Regions from separate parts of the Arthrobacter sp. G.S.26 genome, predicted to be linked through region 3. Evidence: riboswitches for the same ligand, from Rfam matches in the RefSeq annotation. Region 3 holds a riboswitch; each other region holds the start of a gene.

What was found. Region 3 has a riboswitch for thiamine pyrophosphate ahead of thiC (phosphomethylpyrimidine synthase ThiC). Riboswitches for the same ligand answer to the same signal wherever they lie in the genome.
Region 1: another riboswitch for thiamine pyrophosphate. It lies ahead of ACRB8A_RS17770 (ECF transporter S component); the one in region 3 lies ahead of thiC (phosphomethylpyrimidine synthase ThiC).
Region 2: another riboswitch for thiamine pyrophosphate. It lies ahead of thiD (bifunctional hydroxymethylpyrimidine kinase/phosphomethylpyrimidine kinase); the one in region 3 lies ahead of thiC (phosphomethylpyrimidine synthase ThiC).

What each region holds. Positions count from the first base shown of each region.
Region 1 covers NZ_CP193752.1:3,866,258-3,872,338, reverse strand. Annotated here, with positions in the region: gene ACRB8A_RS17785 (hypothetical protein) at 1-337, opposite strand, end outside; gene ACRB8A_RS17780 (response regulator transcription factor) at 1,218-2,027, shown strand; gene ACRB8A_RS17775 (heme-degrading domain-containing protein) at 2,047-2,589, opposite strand; TPP riboswitch at 2,662-2,803, shown strand; gene ACRB8A_RS17770 (ECF transporter S component) at 2,872-3,495, shown strand; gene ACRB8A_RS17765 (ABC transporter ATP-binding protein) at 3,495-5,042, shown strand; gene ACRB8A_RS17760 (energy-coupling factor transporter transmembrane component T family protein) at 5,039-5,839, shown strand; gene ACRB8A_RS17755 (ABC transporter substrate-binding protein) at 5,928-6,081, shown strand, end outside.
Region 2 covers NZ_CP193752.1:2,352,939-2,359,019, forward strand. Annotated here, with positions in the region: gene obgE (GTPase ObgE) at 1-611, opposite strand, end outside; gene rpmA (50S ribosomal protein L27) at 728-991, opposite strand; gene rplU (50S ribosomal protein L21) at 1,054-1,362, opposite strand; gene thiD (bifunctional hydroxymethylpyrimidine kinase/phosphomethylpyrimidine kinase) at 1,626-3,182, opposite strand; TPP riboswitch at 3,172-3,269, opposite strand; gene ACRB8A_RS10740 (Rne/Rng family ribonuclease) at 3,400-6,081, opposite strand, start outside.
Region 3 covers NZ_CP193752.1:2,457,520-2,463,600, reverse strand. Annotated here, with positions in the region: gene ffh (signal recognition particle protein) at 1-1,454, shown strand, start outside; gene ACRB8A_RS11275 (alpha/beta fold hydrolase) at 1,550-2,284, shown strand; gene thiC (phosphomethylpyrimidine synthase ThiC) at 2,306-4,123, opposite strand; TPP riboswitch at 4,118-4,225, opposite strand; gene ACRB8A_RS11265 (amidohydrolase family protein) at 4,377-5,459, shown strand; gene ACRB8A_RS11260 (VOC family protein) at 5,552-6,081, shown strand, end outside.

The DNA.
Region 1 (6,081 bases), 1.4 Mb from region 3:
GCGTCAGGGGCACCCCATCCACGTCAACGGCAGCCATTGTGGGGCTGACCAACGGGTAGACAACGTTGAGCAAAAGAACGGGTGAAAGGTACAGCAGGAGCGCAGAGCCCAACCTTTCAGTCGAGGCAACTGCCCCGCTGTTGGGACCGGCAATGCCTGGCTTGATGATCAGGGCGAGAGCCAGCAGGAACGGGACCGCTGCTGCGGCAAGAACGGGAAAACCGGCGGAGCCGGGAAAAAGCTGCACGGTTGCGGGCACAAGTGCGGACAGCGCCAGTCCCACCACAACGATCAACGACATCTGGCGGGTGTAGGAATCGTGAAATAAGGACTTCAAGATGATCTGGTTCTTTCCTCTGGATCAAGCCCCTGCCCTCGAGCTGCGGGCATGGAAAAGCCCACCGGTCTCTCTCGTCAGCGATTGAGGCGCGGCAGGCGCGATGGGCACTCATGTTGGTGTTGGGTCGGTTGTGCAGGAGAAGGGGAGTCGACGGCGGACTGGGGGGCCGGCCCGGTCTCAGAGGCAGGCTTCCGCCGCCGACTCCGGCTGGTACCGGCCCCACTTGGAAGGCCGGAAATCTACAAATCTAATTCCACGCAAAACTTCACGGAAAAACCCGAGTAGGCAGTACTCTATTTTTTTCCAATGCACTACTTGGTTTCTTGGCAGCGCCGCTGGAATGACCCAACCCAGCGGCCTCCGCTGGTAAACCATTGCGTCCGGTTCAGGCAACAAGAAACATTCAATCAACCACTCCTCAGAAACTACTTTGAGAAAGATCAAGATCTGATCAATGCTCGAAAAGATTCTCAGGAATTCCTCAGTATTATCCAAGGCCCGTTGCTGAGGACCTGTTCGCCCACGTCAGTAGCTGATGGCCTGCTGTTTTGCCGCGCCGTGACGCTGTTCACAAACGGCCGACGCGCATTATCGTCGACCCCATTCACAACCCTGGGTAATGTGATGCGGATCGCACGCCGTAAGCTTTTGTCCGTCTCAAATGCCGGCACCCTGCCGGGCCTGGAAATTGACGGAGAATATCATCGAAGATACCCCTGGAGTCCGCCTCAAAAAGGGACCTGATCCCAAGGCTGGTGTTTGCCTGAATTTCCCACTGAGCCATCCGCGGGGTTGGCGGTGCCGAATCCACAGGTAATGCATAAAGCCCGGACCGGCTGTGCGTGCCGGGACAGTTACTACATGGAAGGAAGCAGTTGTGGAGCGCGGTGTAGCAGTAGTGATCGAAGACGACAACGACGTAAGGGCTGCGCTTGCTGCGATTTTCCGGCAGGCAGGGTTCGCTGTGCACCAGGCGACATCGGGTGCTGAAGGACTGGACCAGGTACGGACGCACAACCCTGACATCGTGACCCTCGACATCGGCCTGCCGGACTTTGATGGGCTTGAAGCGTCCCGGCGCATCAGGACCTTCAGTGACGCTTACGTGGTGATCATCAGTGGGCGTGCAGACGAGGCGGATGCGTTGCTTGGCTTTGAGGCGGGCGCTGACGATTACATCGTCAAACCCTTCCGTGCCCGGGAACTTCGGGCCCGCATCAAGGCGATGCTCCGCAGGCCGCGGGCCTCCAGCCCGGGTGGGGCGGGCAGCAGCCAAGGGGACGCCGCTGCGGGTTCCGGTGACGGGACTTTCACGCGGGAGGCGACGTATGACAGTTTCGACTACGTCCACAAGGGCCTGGCTTTGCACGAGGGAACCCGGCAGGCTGCCGTGGACGGCGTACCCGTCGCCCTGACGCGGAGCCAGTTCGACATCCTCCTGGTGCTGATGAAAAAACGGCGGACCATCCAGGCGAAGGCCGACCTGGTGCGCTACCTTCGACATGACAGCTACGACGGCTCCTTTGTGGGCGCCACGGAGGAACGCGCGGTGGAGGTCCACGTCAGCAACCTCCGTAAACGTCTCGGGGAAAACCCCAGGAAGCCGCGGTGGGTGGAGACGGTGCACGGTGTGGGCTACCGCCTCACGCCGCCGGTGCCGCGCCGGCAGGGCAGGCAACAGGACTGAATGCTGAACCCGCTGCTTTTCAGCTGCCCTGGGCCGGGGTGAGGATTTCGCGCAGGGCTTCGACCACCAGGTTGTGGTCCTGGACCTGCGGGAGGCCGGATACCGTGACAGTGGCGACGGACCCGACGCCGGCCACGTACAAGGGGAAAGACCCGCCGTGGGCTGCGTAGCGGGACTGGTCGAACCAGGCGTTGTCCTCGATCCGGCCGCCGTTCCGCCGGCCCCGAAGGCCGACCAGCAGGGACGGCACCTCGTAGCGGGCCGCTGTGGCCTTCTTCGCCCGGATCCACTGCTCGTTGTCCGGAGTGGCGCCGGGAAGCGCCACGTGGAAGAGCACCTGCTCACTCCTGGAAATATCAATGGCAATGGGCAGGCTCCGCTCCTTTCCCAGCTCCACCAACAGCAACCCGAGGTTCAGGGCGTCATCCAGCGAAAAGCCGGGAAACTGCAGTTCCCTGGTCTCGGCTTCGATCCTGGCAATGAAGGCGTCCAGCGAACCCTCAGGCTGGGCATCGGCGGAGTCCGGATCGAAGTCGGTCACAAGCGGTGAATTGGCGGTCATGGCCCACAATCTACCCCGCCCAGGTGTAAACTGGGCAGGCCCAACAGGGCAGCTTTAACCAACCACTGAAACATTCAACGACAGGGGAGCGCAGCCGTCGGGCATCACTGGCATTTGCCAGGATCCGCAGGTGGGCGCTGAGAGTGCGGACAGCCGCAGACCCTCGAACCTGATCCGGTTAGTACCGGCGCAAGGGAGTCGAGTTCTCGAAGTGCGCGGAAAATGGCGGCAGCAACCGCCACCCGTGTCCACTTTCCCCTCCTGTTACCCAGGAGGACCACCATGAGCACTGCAGCAATCAAGAAGACCACCAGCAGGTCCTGGCGCGTCGTGGACATCGTCGTCGCAGCCCTGATCGCGATTGCCGGCGGCATCATTTTCTGGGCCTGGTCCCAGGGTGCTGCGGCCGTTTCCGCGCCGATGAACGCCGTCTATCCGCCCCTGACCGGCCTCCTGGCCGGCGGCTGGATGATCCCGGCCGTCCTGGGCATGCTGATCATCCGGAAACCAGGTGCCGCACTTTTCTGCGAAACCATCGCCGCGACGGGTGAGCTGTTTATGGGCTCGCAGTACGGCGCGTCGGTGCTGTTTTCCGGGTTCGTCCAGGGCCTGGGCGCCGAGATCATTTTCGCCATCTTCGTCTACCGGAAGTTCAACCTTCCTGTCTCCCTGCTGGCCGGCGCGGGTGCCGGACTCTTCTGCGGCCTGAACGATTCGTTCGCGCCGTGGGGCTGGAACATTGCCTATTCGGGCGGCGACAAACTCGCCTACATCGTCTTCACCGCCATCTCCGGCGCAGTCATCGCCGGCGCCCTCTCCTGGATCGCCACCCGCGGCCTGGCCAGGACCGGCGTGCTGGCTTCCTTCGCCTCCCGGAAGGCCGCATCGGAGCCTGCCTTCTCCTGATGCCTGCACCTTCCCAGCACGGCAGCCCGGCGGTCCGGCCCGCAGCGGTCAGTGCCCGCGGGTGGGGCTGGCGCCATGCCGGCCGTACCAGGCCCGCCGTCCACGCCCTTGACCTGGATATCCGGCCCGGCGAGCGGGTCCTCCTTTTGGGCTCCTCCGGAGCCGGTAAGTCCACGCTGCTCCACGCCCTCGCAGGGGTGCTGGGGGATGCGGACGACGACGGCGAAGCGGCGGAGTCGGACGAGTCCGGTTCGCTGCTGGTGGACGGCGCCCCGCCCCGGTCCCAGCGCGGCCGCGCCGGCCTGATGCAGCAGGACCCGGAAACGCAGGTGGTCCTCTCCAGGGTGGGCGACGATGTTGCCTTCGGCGCCGAAAACCTCGCGGTGCCCCGGGACACTATCTGGGCCCGCGTGCACGAGGCGTTGGCCGACGTCGGGCTCTCCCACCTTTCGCTGGACCACCCGACGTCGGCCCTTTCAGGCGGGCAGAAGCAGCGCCTGGCGCTGGCGGGAATCCTCGCCATGCGGCCAGGCCTGATCCTGCTGGATGAGCCCACGGCGAACCTGGACCCGGCCGGTGTCCTGGAGGTCCGCGACGCCGTGGCCAGATGCCTGGACAAAACGGGAGCCACGCTGGTGGTGGTGGAGCACCGCGTGGGCGTGTGGAAAGACGTGGTGGACCGGATCGTGGTGCTGCAGCCGGGAGCGGCGTCGGACCCGGCCGTGCTCCTTGACGGGCCGCCGGATCTGGTGCTGGAAAGCGCCCGGGACATGCTGAAGGCCGCCGGCGTCTGGGTCCCGGGATACGTTCCGGCAACCCGCTCCCGCGCGGCGGGCTCCCCGGCCGACGGCGACCTGCTTCTTGCCGCGGACAATCTGGCGGTGTCCCGTGAACGGCCCCGCCGCAGCAGGTTCCGCAAAATTCCGCCGGTTCCCGTCCAGGAAGGAATCGACGCGCAGGTAATTTCCGGGCAGGCGCTGGCCATCACGGGTCCCAACGGCGCCGGAAAATCCACCTTCGCCCTGACGCTGGGCGGATTACTGGCTCCGGTTGCCGGGACCGTCGGGGCGGAGCCACGGCTGGGCCAGGGTGCCGGCCCGGATCCCTACCGCTGGAAGGCCGAGCAGTTGATCGAGCGGATCGGCACGGTGTTCCAGGAGCCTGAACACCAGTTCGTCACCGGCCGGGTGCTGGACGAACTGCAGTTCGGTCCCAGGCACTTGGGCCATGGCGCGGAACGGGTGGATGAGCTGCTGGAAAGGCTGCGGCTGACCGGTTTGGTGGGCGCGAATCCCTACACGCTCTCGGGTGGCGAGAAGCGGCGGCTTTCCGTGGCCACCGTCCTGGCCGCGAGTCCCAGGGTCCTGATCCTGGACGAGCCCACGTTCGGGCAGGACGCCAACACCTGGGCCGAGCTGGCATCGTTCCTCACCGAACTCCTGGACACCGGCACCGCTGTGGTCTCGGTGACGCATGATGCCGAATTCACCGCCGCCCTGGGCGGGGCCGAGCTGCGACTGTCAGCTCCGGAGCGGGTGGCGCCATGAGGCAGGAGCTGAACCTTTCCGGCGGAACCGCCGTGCTGACCCGCGCCAACCCGCTGAGCAAATTTGCCGCCGTTTTCCTGGTCACGCTGGTTCTGGCGCTGTCCATCGACTGGGTTTCCGCGTCCGTTGCGCTCGCCTGCGAACTGCTGCTGTTCCCCCTGGCGGGGCTCACGCTGACGCTGCTGTGGCAGCGTGGCTGGCCGTTGATCCTGGCGGCGGCCGTCGGCGGCTGGAGTACCTCCATCCTGGCAGCGGACAGCGGAAGGACGCTGATCGACGTCGGGATCTGGACCATGAGCGAGGGTTCGCTGGAAACCGGCGCCGGATTCCTGCTCCGCGGCCTGGCCATCGCCCTTCCCGCTGTGCTGCTGATGAGCTGTACCGATCCCACTGACCTGGCCGACGCGCTGGCCCAGAAGGCCCGGCTGCCGCACCGGTTTGTCCTGGGGACGCTCGCGGCAATGCGGCTGGTGGGGCTGATGGCGGAGGAATGGCAGACCATCGGGATGGCGCGCCGGGCCCGCGGCGTGGGTTCGCGCGGCAGCGTGGGCCAGCGGATCAAGGCCACGCTGGGACAAAGCTTCGGACTCCTGGTGCAGGCGATCCGGCGGGCCTCCAGGCTCGCCGTGACCATGGAAGCGAGGGGTTTCGGCGGCGGCGAACGGACCTGGGCCCGTGAGTCCACCTTTAGCGCGCTCGATGTGTGGGTGGTTGCCGGTGGTGCCCTGATCTCCGGCCTTGCCGTCACTGCTGCCGTGTCGGCCGGAACGTGGAACATGGTGTGGCTGGGGCAATAGGTCCTTATCCTGTTGGCAAAACCATTGATCTTCCCGAAACACACTGATAGTTTCGGGAAATCGGTTTCTCGACAAAGGTGGATACCCAATGGCGCGTAAAAACATCCGTGGAACCCGGAAGATCATTGCAGTGGCAACAGCCCTAAGCCTTTTGGGCTTCACCGTTGCCTGCTCCAATGATTCGTCCGGCGAATCAGGCTCAGGGCAGCAGGAGATCCGGTTCGCCTGGTGGGGAAACGCCA
Region 2 (6,081 bases), 100 kb from region 3:
CCGGCCTGGACCACACCGAGGTTGGGGATCAGGGTGGTGAACGGGTAGTCGGCGATCTTGGGCCGGGCGGCTGACATCGCGGCGATGAGGCTGGACTTGCCGGCGGACGGGAAGCCCACCAAGGCGATATCGGCAATGGATTTCAGTTCCAGGACAACGTCGCTGGATTCGCCTTCAATGCCGAGCAGGGCGAAGCCCGGTGCGCGGCGTTTCTGGGAGGACAGGGCTGCGTTGCCCAGGCCGCCCAGGCCGCCTGCGGCGGCAACGTATTCGGTTCCTTCGCCAACGAGGTCGGCCAGGACGGTGCCGTCCTTGGACTTGACCACGGTGCCGTCGGGAACCGGGAGGATCAGGGTTTCGCCGTTCTTGCCGCCGCGCCAGTCGCCCATGCCGGGTCCACCGTTGGTGGCGTGCCGGTGCGGTGCGTGGTGGTAGTCCAGCAGCGTCGTGGTCTGGTGGTCGACGCGGAGGATGACGTTGCCGCCGTCGCCGCCGTTGCCGCCGTCGGGCCCGCCCAGGGGCTTGAACTTCTCGCGGTGGACGGAAACACACCCGTGGCCGCCGGTACCGCCGGATACGTGCAGTACTACCCGGTCTACAAAGCTGGCCACGTGGATCTCCTCAGTGCTGTTTCCTGGCAGCCTAAGGGCGCCAAAACGATTGTAATGCGGTTAAAAGAACAGTGGAGCGGACCATCAGGCCCGCTCCACCGCTTCAGAACTTGGTGTTACTCTGCAGCTGCAGCAGCAACGATGTTGACGACGCGACGACCGCGGCGGGTGCCGAATTCAACGGCTCCCGGGGTCAGCGCGAACAAGGTGTCGTCGCCGCCGCGGCCTACGCCGGCACCCGGGTGGAAGTGGGTGCCGCGCTGGCGGACGATGATCTCGCCGGCCGAAACAACCTGGCCACCGAAGCGCTTGACGCCCAGGTACTGAGCGTTTGAATCACGGCCGTTGCGAGTGGAGCTCGCGCCCTTTTTATGTGCCATCTGAAATGCCTGCCTCTAAATTCTGGGGAATCTGCTGAAAAACCGAAACGGTAACCGGGTGGTTACTTGATGCCAGTGATCTTGACCTTGGTCAGTTCCTGACGGTGACCCTGGCGCTTCTTGTACCCGGTCTTGTTCTTGAACTTCTGGATGACAATCTTCGGACCACGGAGGTCCTGAAGGATCTCAGCCGTTACGGTCACCTTGGCCAGGTCAGCAGCAGCGGTGGTGATCTTGTCACCATCCACCAGGAGCAGCGCGGGCAGCTCAATGGTGCTGCCAGCTCCACCGGCGACGCGGTTCAGGGTAACGAAGTCTCCAACGGAAACCTTCTCTTGCCGGCCGCCTGCGCGGACAATCGCGTACACCACTTGGGAACTCACTTCTCTCGACGTTTATTACTAAATTTGCGTGCGGAATCCAACTCGTAAATGGCTGGTTTCTCGCTGTGCCTCAACGCCGTGGGGTCATAACCCAAGTGTTGGCGTAAGCACCGAAGATCAAGAATACGCTAATTCCGTCGTCGGCTGCAAATGAGGCTGGCAGCGGCGGGTCGCCTGTGATAGCAACCACAGGCATGTACCGGCGCGGTACCGTGCCCCACCATAGTACCGGTACCGGAGCCGGCCCGCGTTCAGGAGTGCAGCCGCGGCGCGTCGAAGAATTCCATTTCAAGCCGGCAGGAGTGCCGGAAGGCGCCCACCATGGCTGCCCGCCCGGCTTCGGAGGAGTTGCGGGCGGCTTCATCAACAATGCCGATCGCCCGCCTGGTTGCCGCAGCAAAGTCCTCATCGGCGTACGTCCGCAGCCAGGCCGCGTAGGGGTGCCCCGCCGGCTCCCCCGCCGCGACGAACTGTGCATGGAGCGTCCGGCCGACTTCCGCGTAGAGCCAGAAGCACGGCAGGACCGCGGCGGCCAGCACCGCGTAACCGCCCGACGCCGAGGCCGCGGCCAGGTGGTCGACGTAGGACTTGGTGACGGGGCCAAGGTCCGGCTGGATGGTCCGCGACGCCAGCCAGGTCCGGTGCAGCTCCGACTCGACCTCAAGGCATTGCTGCGCGGAGCCCGCCCAGAACAGTTGTTCGGCTTCGGTGGGTGCCAAGGCGCTGGCGCGGGCCAGGACCCGCGAGTAGCCGTTAAGGTACAGGGCATCCTGGGAGAGGTAGTAAGCGAACTCACGCTCCGGGAGCGTGCCGGAGACCAGGCCCTGGATGAACGGCAGTTCGTAGATGGCTGCCAGGTCCGCGGCGGCTTCCTTCCACAGCAGCGCCTCGAACCGGCCGGGCGCAGGGACGGCCGTGAGGTGGTGGAAGTGGTGGACCGGTCCGTTGCCGGCGCCGACACCCAGCCGGTCCGACGCCGAAAGGGCACCGGCCAGCCACGGCTTAACTTCGCGCAGCGCGGCTTCCCAGTCCCCCAGCCGCGCCTGCACCGTGGCCATGGCAGAGGACAGCGAGCACCCGGTGCCGTGGCTGTTCCGGGTATCCACCCTCGCGCCCGGCACTTCCACCACCTCGGGGCCAAGCAGGCCCGCCGTGTTCACCAGCGCGTCAGGGCAGCCCGGTCCCTGCAGGTGGCCGCCTTTGACCAGGATGGTGGCCCCGGTGGCGAGGGCGAGGAGCCTTCCCTGGTCCAGTGCCCCCGCCCAGGTCTGTTGGACGTCGCCGTCCACCAGGACAGCAAGTTCGGCCAGGTTGGGGGTGATCAGGTGCGCCAGCGGCAGCAGTTCCCGCAGCGCTGTCTCCGCCGGAGCCTGCAGCAGCCTGTCGCCGCTGGTGGCCACCATAACGGGATCAAGGACCACAACGGCGGGCCGCACTTCCTCGAGCCAGGTGCGGACGGTGCGGATGGAGTCAGCATCGCCCAGCATGCCGATTTTGACGGCGTCGATGGTGATGTCCGCGCTGACAGCTTCAAGCTGCCGGGCCAGGAAGTCCGCCGGCGGGATATGGACAGCCTGCACCCCCAGGGTGTTTTGCGCCGTGAGGGCCGTAATGGCGGCCATTCCATAGCCACCGTGCGCAGCGATGCTTTTAAGGTCCGCCTGCACCCCTGCCCCACCGGACGGGTCGGAACCGGCGATGGAGAGCACCCGGGGAATGACCCGGCGAATGGCTTCCGAGGTGTCCGCAGCAGGCGTGGTGGCAGCAGCAGGTGTGGCTGCGCCAGACGCGGTAAGGGTCGAAGACAAGAGACATCCCTTCGCCGGTGCTAACCGGACAGGTTCAACGGGTGTGGATCTCAGCCGGCCCTGTGCGCGGCACCCCGTGTCGGTCCCCAGCCTAGCTGTTCCGCCACCGGACAGGGAAAGGTGACGCCGGCTGCCCGCTGACAACGCCGGAGGCCCGGAACCGGCACTGATGTGCGGTTCCCGGCCTCCGATGCAGGTGGGGCAGTGCCCCTGGTCCCTAGAGCTCCGACGCCGGAACGCCCACACCCAGGATGATGGGTGCAGCGGCCGGTGCCTTGGCGGCGGCAGCCGCCGCGGGCTCCGGTGCCTTAGCGGAATGGGTGTGCGCAGGGGTGGCCGACGGCGCACTCTGGTGCTGCTGCACCGAGGTTTCGTTGGCTGCGCCCTGGGCACGGCTGGCACTGCGGTTGCGGCGCGGCCGGCGCTGCGTTGACTGCTCCAGCGTGTGGTCCGAGTAGTCCTTTTCCGGGGCTGCGGCGGGCGCAGCAACGGGGACTGCAGCCGGCGCAGCTGCAACGGGTGCTGCCGCTGCGGGAGCAGCTGCAGGTGCCGTCAGCGGTTCGCCGAGGTGCGCGAAGGCTTCGGCCAGGCGGTCCAGCGTGAGCGCCGGCTGCGACTGCTGGTCACCGGCGTGCTCAACAAACGGAAGGACAACTTCCTCTCCCCCGAAGGTCAGCACCGCCCCGGGGCGTGCGGGAGCGTCGGCGTCGTGCGAACCGGCGTCCACGGGCGTGGCGGGTACCTGCCTGGCGGCGGCGATTTCGTCGTCGTGCAGGTGCGCGGCGTGCGCGGCTGCTGCGATGTTCGCCAGGGCCAGCCGGGTGGCTTCAGCCTTGGCGTGCCGCTCCGGGTCCACGGGTTCCGGGTGCACGGTGTGCGCCTGGACCGGGGCTGCCGGCGCCAGCTCGGGCTGCTGGCCGCCACGGCCGCGGCGGCGCTTGCGCTCCGGGCGTGTGCCCTGCTGGTTGTTGTCAACGCGTTCGGGGCGGGGCTCCGGGCTGCGGAAATCGTTGGGACGGTGTTCCTGCCGGGTGTCGGCGCGCTGGACGTGGTGCTCGGCTGCCACAATCGTGGCGCGGCGGTGCTCCACCGGGTCGTCGTGGGTGACCACACCGCGCCCGGCGCAGGCCTCGCACTGCTCGCCGAAGACTTCCAGGAGCCCGGTGCCCATGCGTTTGCGGGTCATCTGGACCAGGCCCAGCGAGGTCACTTCGGCCACTTGGTGCTTGGTCCGGTCCCGGCCCAGGCATTCCACCATGCGGCGCAGCACCAGGTCACGGTTGGATTCCAGGACCATGTCGATGAAGTCGATGACGATGATGCCGCCGATGTCACGGAGCCGGAGCTGGCGGACCACTTCCTCGGCAGCTTCCAGGTTGTTCTTCGTGACGGTCTCTTCGAGGTTGCCGCCGCTGCCGGTGAACTTGCCGGTGTTGACGTCCACCACGGTCATGGCTTCGGTGCGGTCGATCACCAGGGAACCGCCGGAGGGCAGGAAAACCTTGCGCTCCAGGGCCTTGTGGATCTGCTCGTCGATGCGCCAGGCAGCGAAGATGTCCTGGTCCTTGGTCCACTTTTCCAACCGGCCCACCAGGTCCGGGGCAACGTAGGTCACGTACGCCTCGATGGTGTCCCAGGCTTCCTCGCCGGAGACGATCAGCTTGGAGAAGTCCTCGTTGAAGACGTCGCGGACCACCTTGATGGTGAGGTCCGGTTCGCCGTACAGCAGTTCCGGGGCGAGGATCTTGGTGGAAGTGGACTGGCTTTCGATGCCTTCCCACTGGGCGCGCAACCGGTTGATGTCGTGCGTCAGCTCCTCCTCGGAGGCACCTTCGGCTGCGGTGCGGACGATGACACCGGCGTGCTCCGGCAGTCGGTCCTTAAGGATCCGCTTGAGGCGGTTGCGTTCGACGTCGGGCAGCTTGCGGGAGATACCGGTCATGGAACCGCCGGGCACGTACACCAGGTAACGGCCCGGCAGGGAGATCTGGCTGGTGAGGCGGGCACCCTTGTGGCCCACGGGGTCCTTGGTCACCTGGACCAGGACGGTGTCGCCGGACTTGAGGGCGTTCTCGATGCGGCGCTGCTTGCCTTCAAGGTTGACGGCGTCCCAGTTGACCTCGCCGGCGTACAGGACGGCATTGCGGCCGCGGCCGATGTCCACAAAAGCGGCTTCCATGGAGGGCAGGACGTTCTGGACCTTGCCCAGGTAGACGTTGCCGATCAGGGAATCCTGCTGGGTCTTGGACACAAAGTGCTCGGCCAGGACACCGTCCTCGAGGACCGCGATCTGGATTCTGTCGTCGCGCTGGCGGACGATCATCTGGCGGTCCACCGATTCACGGCGGGCCAGGAACTCAGCCTCCGTGATCACGGTACGGCGGCGGCCGGTGTCGCGGGATTCGCGGCGGCGCTGCTTCTTGGCCTCCAGGCGGGTGGAGCCCTTAACGCTCGTCACCCGGTTGTTGACCACGGGCTCGCTGGCTGCACGGGGGGCGCGGACGCGGGTCACCGTGTTGGGCGGGTCGTCATCGCCGCCTCCGGTCAGTTCCAGGTCCTGGTCGCCGCGGCGGCGGCGCCGGCGACGGCGGGAGGTCACGCCGTCGTCCAGCTGGCCGGCCGCGTCGGAATCGTCTTCGTCCTGCTCATCGGAACCGGCATCGTCACCGTCGCCGGTGTCGGTGGCGTCGCGGTCCAGGCGGCTGCGTCCCCGGCGGCCGCGGCTGCGGCGCCGGCGGCGGCTGGCGGAATCGTCCTGGTCGCCGTCCTCGGCGTCGTCCTCATCCGGCTCTTCAACGGCAGCAGCGGGGCGCACCACCGTGGTGAGGTCCGGGGCCTGGAAAAGAACGGAGGAACCGGCGCCGGGCTCCATAAACAGGGAACCGAAGGCGGACAGCGA
Region 3 (6,081 bases):
CTGTATCCGTGGTCCGTGAATTCACCGGCCGGGTACGCGAACGCGCCCTGGGCGCCGAGGTCGCAGCCGCGCTGAACCCCAGCCAGCAGATCGTCAAGATCGTGAACGAGGAACTGGTGGAGATCCTCGGCGGCGAAACCCGCCGGATCCGCCTGGCCAAAAACGGCCCAACCGTCATCATGCTGGCCGGCCTGCAGGGCGCCGGTAAGACCACCCTGGCCGGCAAGCTCTCCAAGTGGCTGAAGGCCCAGGGCCACAGCCCCATCCTGGTGGCCTGTGACCTGCAGCGGCCCAACGCCGTCACCCAGCTCCAGGTGGTGGGCAAGCGAGCCAACGTGCCGGTGTTCGCACCGCACCCGGGTGCCACCTACACCGAGCTCGACCACCCGGCAGGCGATCCTGTTGAGGTTGCCCGGGCCGGTGTCGAGGAAGCCCGCCAGAAGCTGCACGACGTGGTGATTGTGGACACCGCCGGCCGCTTGGGCGTGGATACGGACATGATGGAGCAGGCGCGCCAGATCCGCCGGGCCATCGTCCCCAATGAAGTCCTCTTTGTCATTGACTCCATGATCGGCCAGGATGCCGTGAACACGGCGCTCGCCTTTGATGAAGGCGTCAACTTCACCGGCATTGTGCTGTCCAAGCTCGACGGCGACGCCCGCGGCGGTGCCGCCCTGTCCGTCGCGTCGGTCACCGGCAAGCCCGTGATGTTTGCGTCCACCGGCGAAGGCCTCGACGACTTCGAACTGTTCCACCCCGACCGGATGGCTTCGCGCATCCTGGACATGGGTGATGTGCTCACGCTCATCGAGCAGGCCGAAAAAAACTGGGACAAGGACGAAGCAGCCCGGATGGCGAAGAAATTCGCCGATCAGGAAGACTTCACCCTGGACGACTTCCTCGCCCAGATGCAGCAGATCCGCAACATGGGCTCCATGAAGAAAATGCTCATGATGATGCCGGGTGCGCAAAACATCCGCCAGCAGCTCGAGCAGTTCGACGAGCGCGAGATCGACCGCGTCGAAGCAATCGTCCGGTCCATGACGCCGCACGAGCGCGTGGCCCCCAAGATCATCAACGGCTCCCGCCGGGCCCGCATCGCCCGCGGTTCCGGTGTCCACGTTTCCGAGGTCAACGGCCTGCTGGAGCGTTTCGCCCAGGCGCAGAAGATGATGAAAAAAATGGCCCAGGGCGGCATGCCGGGAATGCCCGGGATGCCTGGCATGCCCGGCGCCGGTGGCGGTGCCCGCAAGAACGCCAAGAACGCGCCCAAGAAGAAAGCCAAGTCCGGCAACCCGGCCAAGGCGGCCCAGGAGCTCAAGGACGCGGCAGCCCGGCGCGCAGCAGGCCCCAAGGCGCTGCCCACCGGGGCTGCCTTCGGCCAGCAGCAGGGGGACTTCGATCCCTCGCAGCTCAACCTGCCCAAGGGCTTCGACAAGTTCCTCGGGAAGTAGCCCAACCAAGTAGCGCCAAGTGCCGTTCTGAACACTCAGGACGACACTTGGCGCTACCCGGTTGGGATGTCGGTACCGTCGAATAGGGTTGGGACATGGTCAAGCAACGGGTGGTGTTCGTGCACGGCGAGGGAAGCTTCGGCGCGGCCGCCTGGCCCCGGCAACACGGCATGGCGCTCACGTACGACGCCTTGTTCCTGCGCCGGCACGGCTACGATCCCGTCGCTGAACCAGTGGAGTCCTCCTTCGGGGCGGACACAGCGGTGATCCTTGAGGCACTGGCCGACGACGGCCGGGGAACCGCCGGCGGGCACGTTGTGGCGCATTCACAAGGGGCAGTGGCGGCCATGATGGCCGCCGTCGAACGGCCGGACCTGGTCCACTCCCTCACGCTGGTGGAGCCGGCCTGCCTGTCGCTGACAGCGGGCCTGCCTGCCACCGCCGCCCACATCAGGCTGATGCAGCCGCTTTTTGATGCCCGGCACCAGCTCAGCGACGAAGACTTCCAGCGTGGGTTTGTCCGCCGCGTGTACGCCACGGACCTCCAGGAGCCCACCTCGCTGGAGGAGAAGCGGTCCGCCCGGCGGCTACGGCTGCAGGTACCCGCGTGGGAAGCGCCGCTGCACATTGTTCCGGGTGTGCCCACCCTGGTGCTGACCGGAGGCTGGGAACCACTGTATGAGGAAATCGCCGGCTACCTCCGGGAAACCGGCGCCCTGCACCGCATTGCTGCGGGCGGGCACCGGCCCCAGGACTCCCCGGACGGCGACCACGCCATCCGGGGATTCATCAGCGACGTCAGCCGTGGAGTGCAGGCCAAAGCATCCTGACCGGCCGCCGGCAGAAGCTGCCTAGCTTCCTGCCGGCATCACCGGCTCCGGCAGGTAAACCTTTCCGCCGGAAGCGAGGAACTCGTTGCTTTTTTCCCGCATGCCGGTGGCCATCTCCGCCAGCGCGGCCTGCGCTTCCGCGGAGCCGTATTCGTCCCGGATGTCCTGGCTGATCCGCATGGAGCAGAACTTGGGCCCGCACATGGAGCAGAAATGCGCTGTTTTGGCCGGTTCCGCGGGCAGGGTCTCGTCGTGGAAGGCCTCCGCCGTGACGGGGTCCAGTGACAGGGCGAACTGGTCCCGCCACCGGAACTCGAACCGTGCCTTGGACAGGGCATCGTCGCGTTCATGCGCTCCCGGCTGGCCTTTCGCCAGGTCAGCGGCGTGTGCGGCAATCTTGTAAGTGATCACGCCCGTTTTGACGTCATCCCGGTTGGGCAGGCCCAGATGCTCCTTCGGTGTGACGTAGCAGAGCATGGCCGTGCCGTACCGGGCGATCTCCGTGGCGCCGATCGCTGAAGTGATGTGGTCATAACCCGGAGCGACATCCGTGACCAGCGGTCCCAGGGTGTAGAAGGGGGCGCCCTTGCACAGCTCCTGCTGGCGTTCCACGTTCTCCCGCACCAGGTGGAAGGGCACGTGGCCCGGGCCTTCAACCATCACCTGCACGTCGTATTCCCAGGCCCGCTGGGTGAGCTCGGCCAGCGTGTCCAGTTCGGCGAACTGGGCGGCGTCGTTGGCGTCGGCAGTGGCACCCGGCCGGAGGCCGTCACCGAGGGAAAACGCGACGTCGTACCGCGCGAATATTTCGCACAGCTCGTCAAAGTGCGTGTAGAGGAAGTTCTCCTGGTGGTGCGCAAGGCACCAGCCGGCCATGATGGAACCACCGCGGGACACGATGCCGGTGACGCGGTTGGCGGTGAGCGGCACGTAGCGGAGCAGGACGCCGGCATGCACCGTCATGTAGTCCACGCCCTGCTCGCATTGCTCAATCACCGTGTCCCGGAAGATCTCCCAGGTCAGGGCGTTGGCTTCGCCGTTGACCTTCTCCAACGCCTGGTAGATGGGCACGGTCCCGATCGGGACCGGGGAGTTCCTGATGATCCACTCCCTCGTGGTGTGGATGTCATCGCCGGTGGACAGGTCCATCACGGTGTCGGCGCCCCACTGGGTGGCCCACTGGAGTTTGTCCACCTCATCGGCGATCGAGCTGGTCACCGCGGAATTGCCGATATTGGCATTGATTTTCACCAGGAACGCCTTGCCGATGATCATCGGCTCGGACTCGGGGTGGTTGATGTTGTTCGGGAGGATGGCGCGGCCGGCGGCGAGTTCGCTGCGCACCAGTTCAACGTCGCAATTTTCGCGCAGGGCCACAAACCGCATTTCCCGGGTGACGATGCCGTTCCGGGCATAATGCATCTGCGTGACGTTCCGCCCGCCGACGGCGCGGCGGGGCACCGGATGCGCACCCTTCCACTCCGCGGAAGCCGCTCCGCGGCGCACCGCGGACCGGCCGTCGTCGAGCAGGTTCCGTTCCCTGCCGCCGTACTCCTCTGTGTCCCCGCGTGCCGCGATCCACTCCGTCCGGAACGGCGCCAGGCCCAGGACCGGATCACTTCCAGGGCCCGCAGTCCGGTAGGTCCGGAACGGGGAGTTTGCGGTACCTCCGGGGGAGGGCTCCAGCGCAATTTCCGTCACCGGAACCCTGATCCCGGCGGCCTGGTCTTCGAGGTAGGCCAGCGAGTGCGAGGCCAACGAACGGGTCTCCGCCCCCGTGCCGTCCCCGGTCGCAGGCAGATTTTGGGCAGGGTTGAACGGTGTTTTGGATGTATTCAAGGAATACTCACTTCCTTCGCCGGCATTACCCGGACAGGTTCGACGGTCGCAGGCTGCGTCAGCCCGATCTCAGCCCCTGCAGGGGCACCCGTGTGGTCACCAAGAAGCTACCACAAGCCCCGGCCGGGGGTTGTGTCACACTGCGGTGCTAGCCTGCATGCGTGACCACTAGCCCACATAAGGCCCAGGACGGGCCGCCACAAAAACCGTTTCCGGGCCCCCGGCGGCCGTCCGCTTTTCAAGGTGCGCGACAGTGACCCAGGTACTGGAGTTCAGCGGCCCGGTCCTCACCGGACCGGATACCGTGCGGCACGGCATGTGGTCGGTGGACGGCGTGCTGACGTTCAACCGGCCGCGGCAGGCACCCGGGAAAACCCTCGACGGGTGGGTCCTTCCCGGTTTTGTGGACGCGCACTGCCATCTGGGCCTGGGGCCGGGTGGCGCCGTGGGCCGGGAAGAAGCAGAGCAGCAGGCCCGCACGGACCGGGACGCCGGCACCCTCCTGGTCAGGGATGCGGGCGCACCGCTGGATACCCGCTGGCTGCAGTCAGGACGGGAGTTCCCGGTGCTTATCCGGGCCGGCAGGCACGTGGCCCGCACGCGGCGGTACCTGCGGGGATTCGCCGAGGAAGTGGAGCCGGCTGACCTGGTCCAGGCGGTGCGGAAGCAGGCGCGCGACGGCGACGGCTGGGTCAAGCTTGTGGGCGACTGGATTGACCGGGATGCCGGTGACCTCGCACCCTCCTTTCCTGCCGCCGTCGTCCGTGACGCCATCGCGGCGGCGCACGACGAAGGCGCCCGCGTTACCGCCCACTGTTTTGCAGCGGACACCCTGGACCAGATGCTGGACGGCGGCATCGACTGCATCGAACACGCCACCGGGCTGCAGCCACGGCACCTGCCGCGTTTCGCTGAACAGGGGGTACCCATCGTGCCCACCCTCATCAACATCGCCACCTTTCCTGACATCGCGGCCAGGGCGGAAGCGAAGTTCCCGCGCTACGCCGCACATATGCGCTCACTGTGGGAGCGGCGGGCGGAGCGGGTGCTGGAAGCCTTCGAGTCCGGGGTGCGGATTTTCGCGGGCACCGACGCCGGCAGCGTTATCCGGCACGGCCGGATCACGGACGAGATCCTTGCCCTGCATGGAGCCGGCCTGCCCATGGCCGCAGCACTCGATGCGGCCTGCTGGGCGGCCCGGGACTGGCTGGAAGCGGAAGGCATCCGCGAAGGGGAGCGGGCCGACGTCGTCCTGTGCGCAGGGGACCCGCGCCTCAACCCTCTGGACATCACCCGGCTTTCGCACGTGGTGCTTGGCGGGGAGTTGATTCGCTGAAGCCCTCGCACCTCGCTTGGAATAAATTGAAGCTTCAAGTAATTTTAAGAGTGAAGGCCCCCGCACCGAGGGCCCAGCACCAGGAGCACCCAATGACCGCAGCAGCCAGCAGCAGTGACCTTCTTCCCGCCGACCTCACCATGGGCACCGTGATGCTCAAGGTAGGCGACATGAAGGTCATGACCGATTACTACCAGCGCGCGCTCGGCCTGGAGGTGGTGGCCGAGCAGGACGGTGGACTGTACCTGGGCCGGCTGCAGAAGCCGCTGGTTCACCTTGCCCCAGCCCCCGGCCTGAACCTGCCCGGCAGGGGAGAGGCGGGACTCTTCCACACCGCCCTGCTCTTCGAGGACCAGTCGGCGCTGGCCGCTACGGTGGCCTCCGCCGCCCGGTTTGAGCCCCGGTACTTCACCGGCAGCGCCGACCACCTGGTCAGTGAGGCCTTCTACTTCTATGACCCCGAGGGCAACGGCATTGAGCTGTACTGGGACCGGCCGCGGAGCAACTGGTCCTGGAACGGCACCGATGTGGTGATGGACAGCCTGGCCCTTCCCCCGCAGCGCTACCTGGATACGCACCTCACCGAGGAATCCGTGGCAGGCCAGCAGGCCACCGGCGCCGG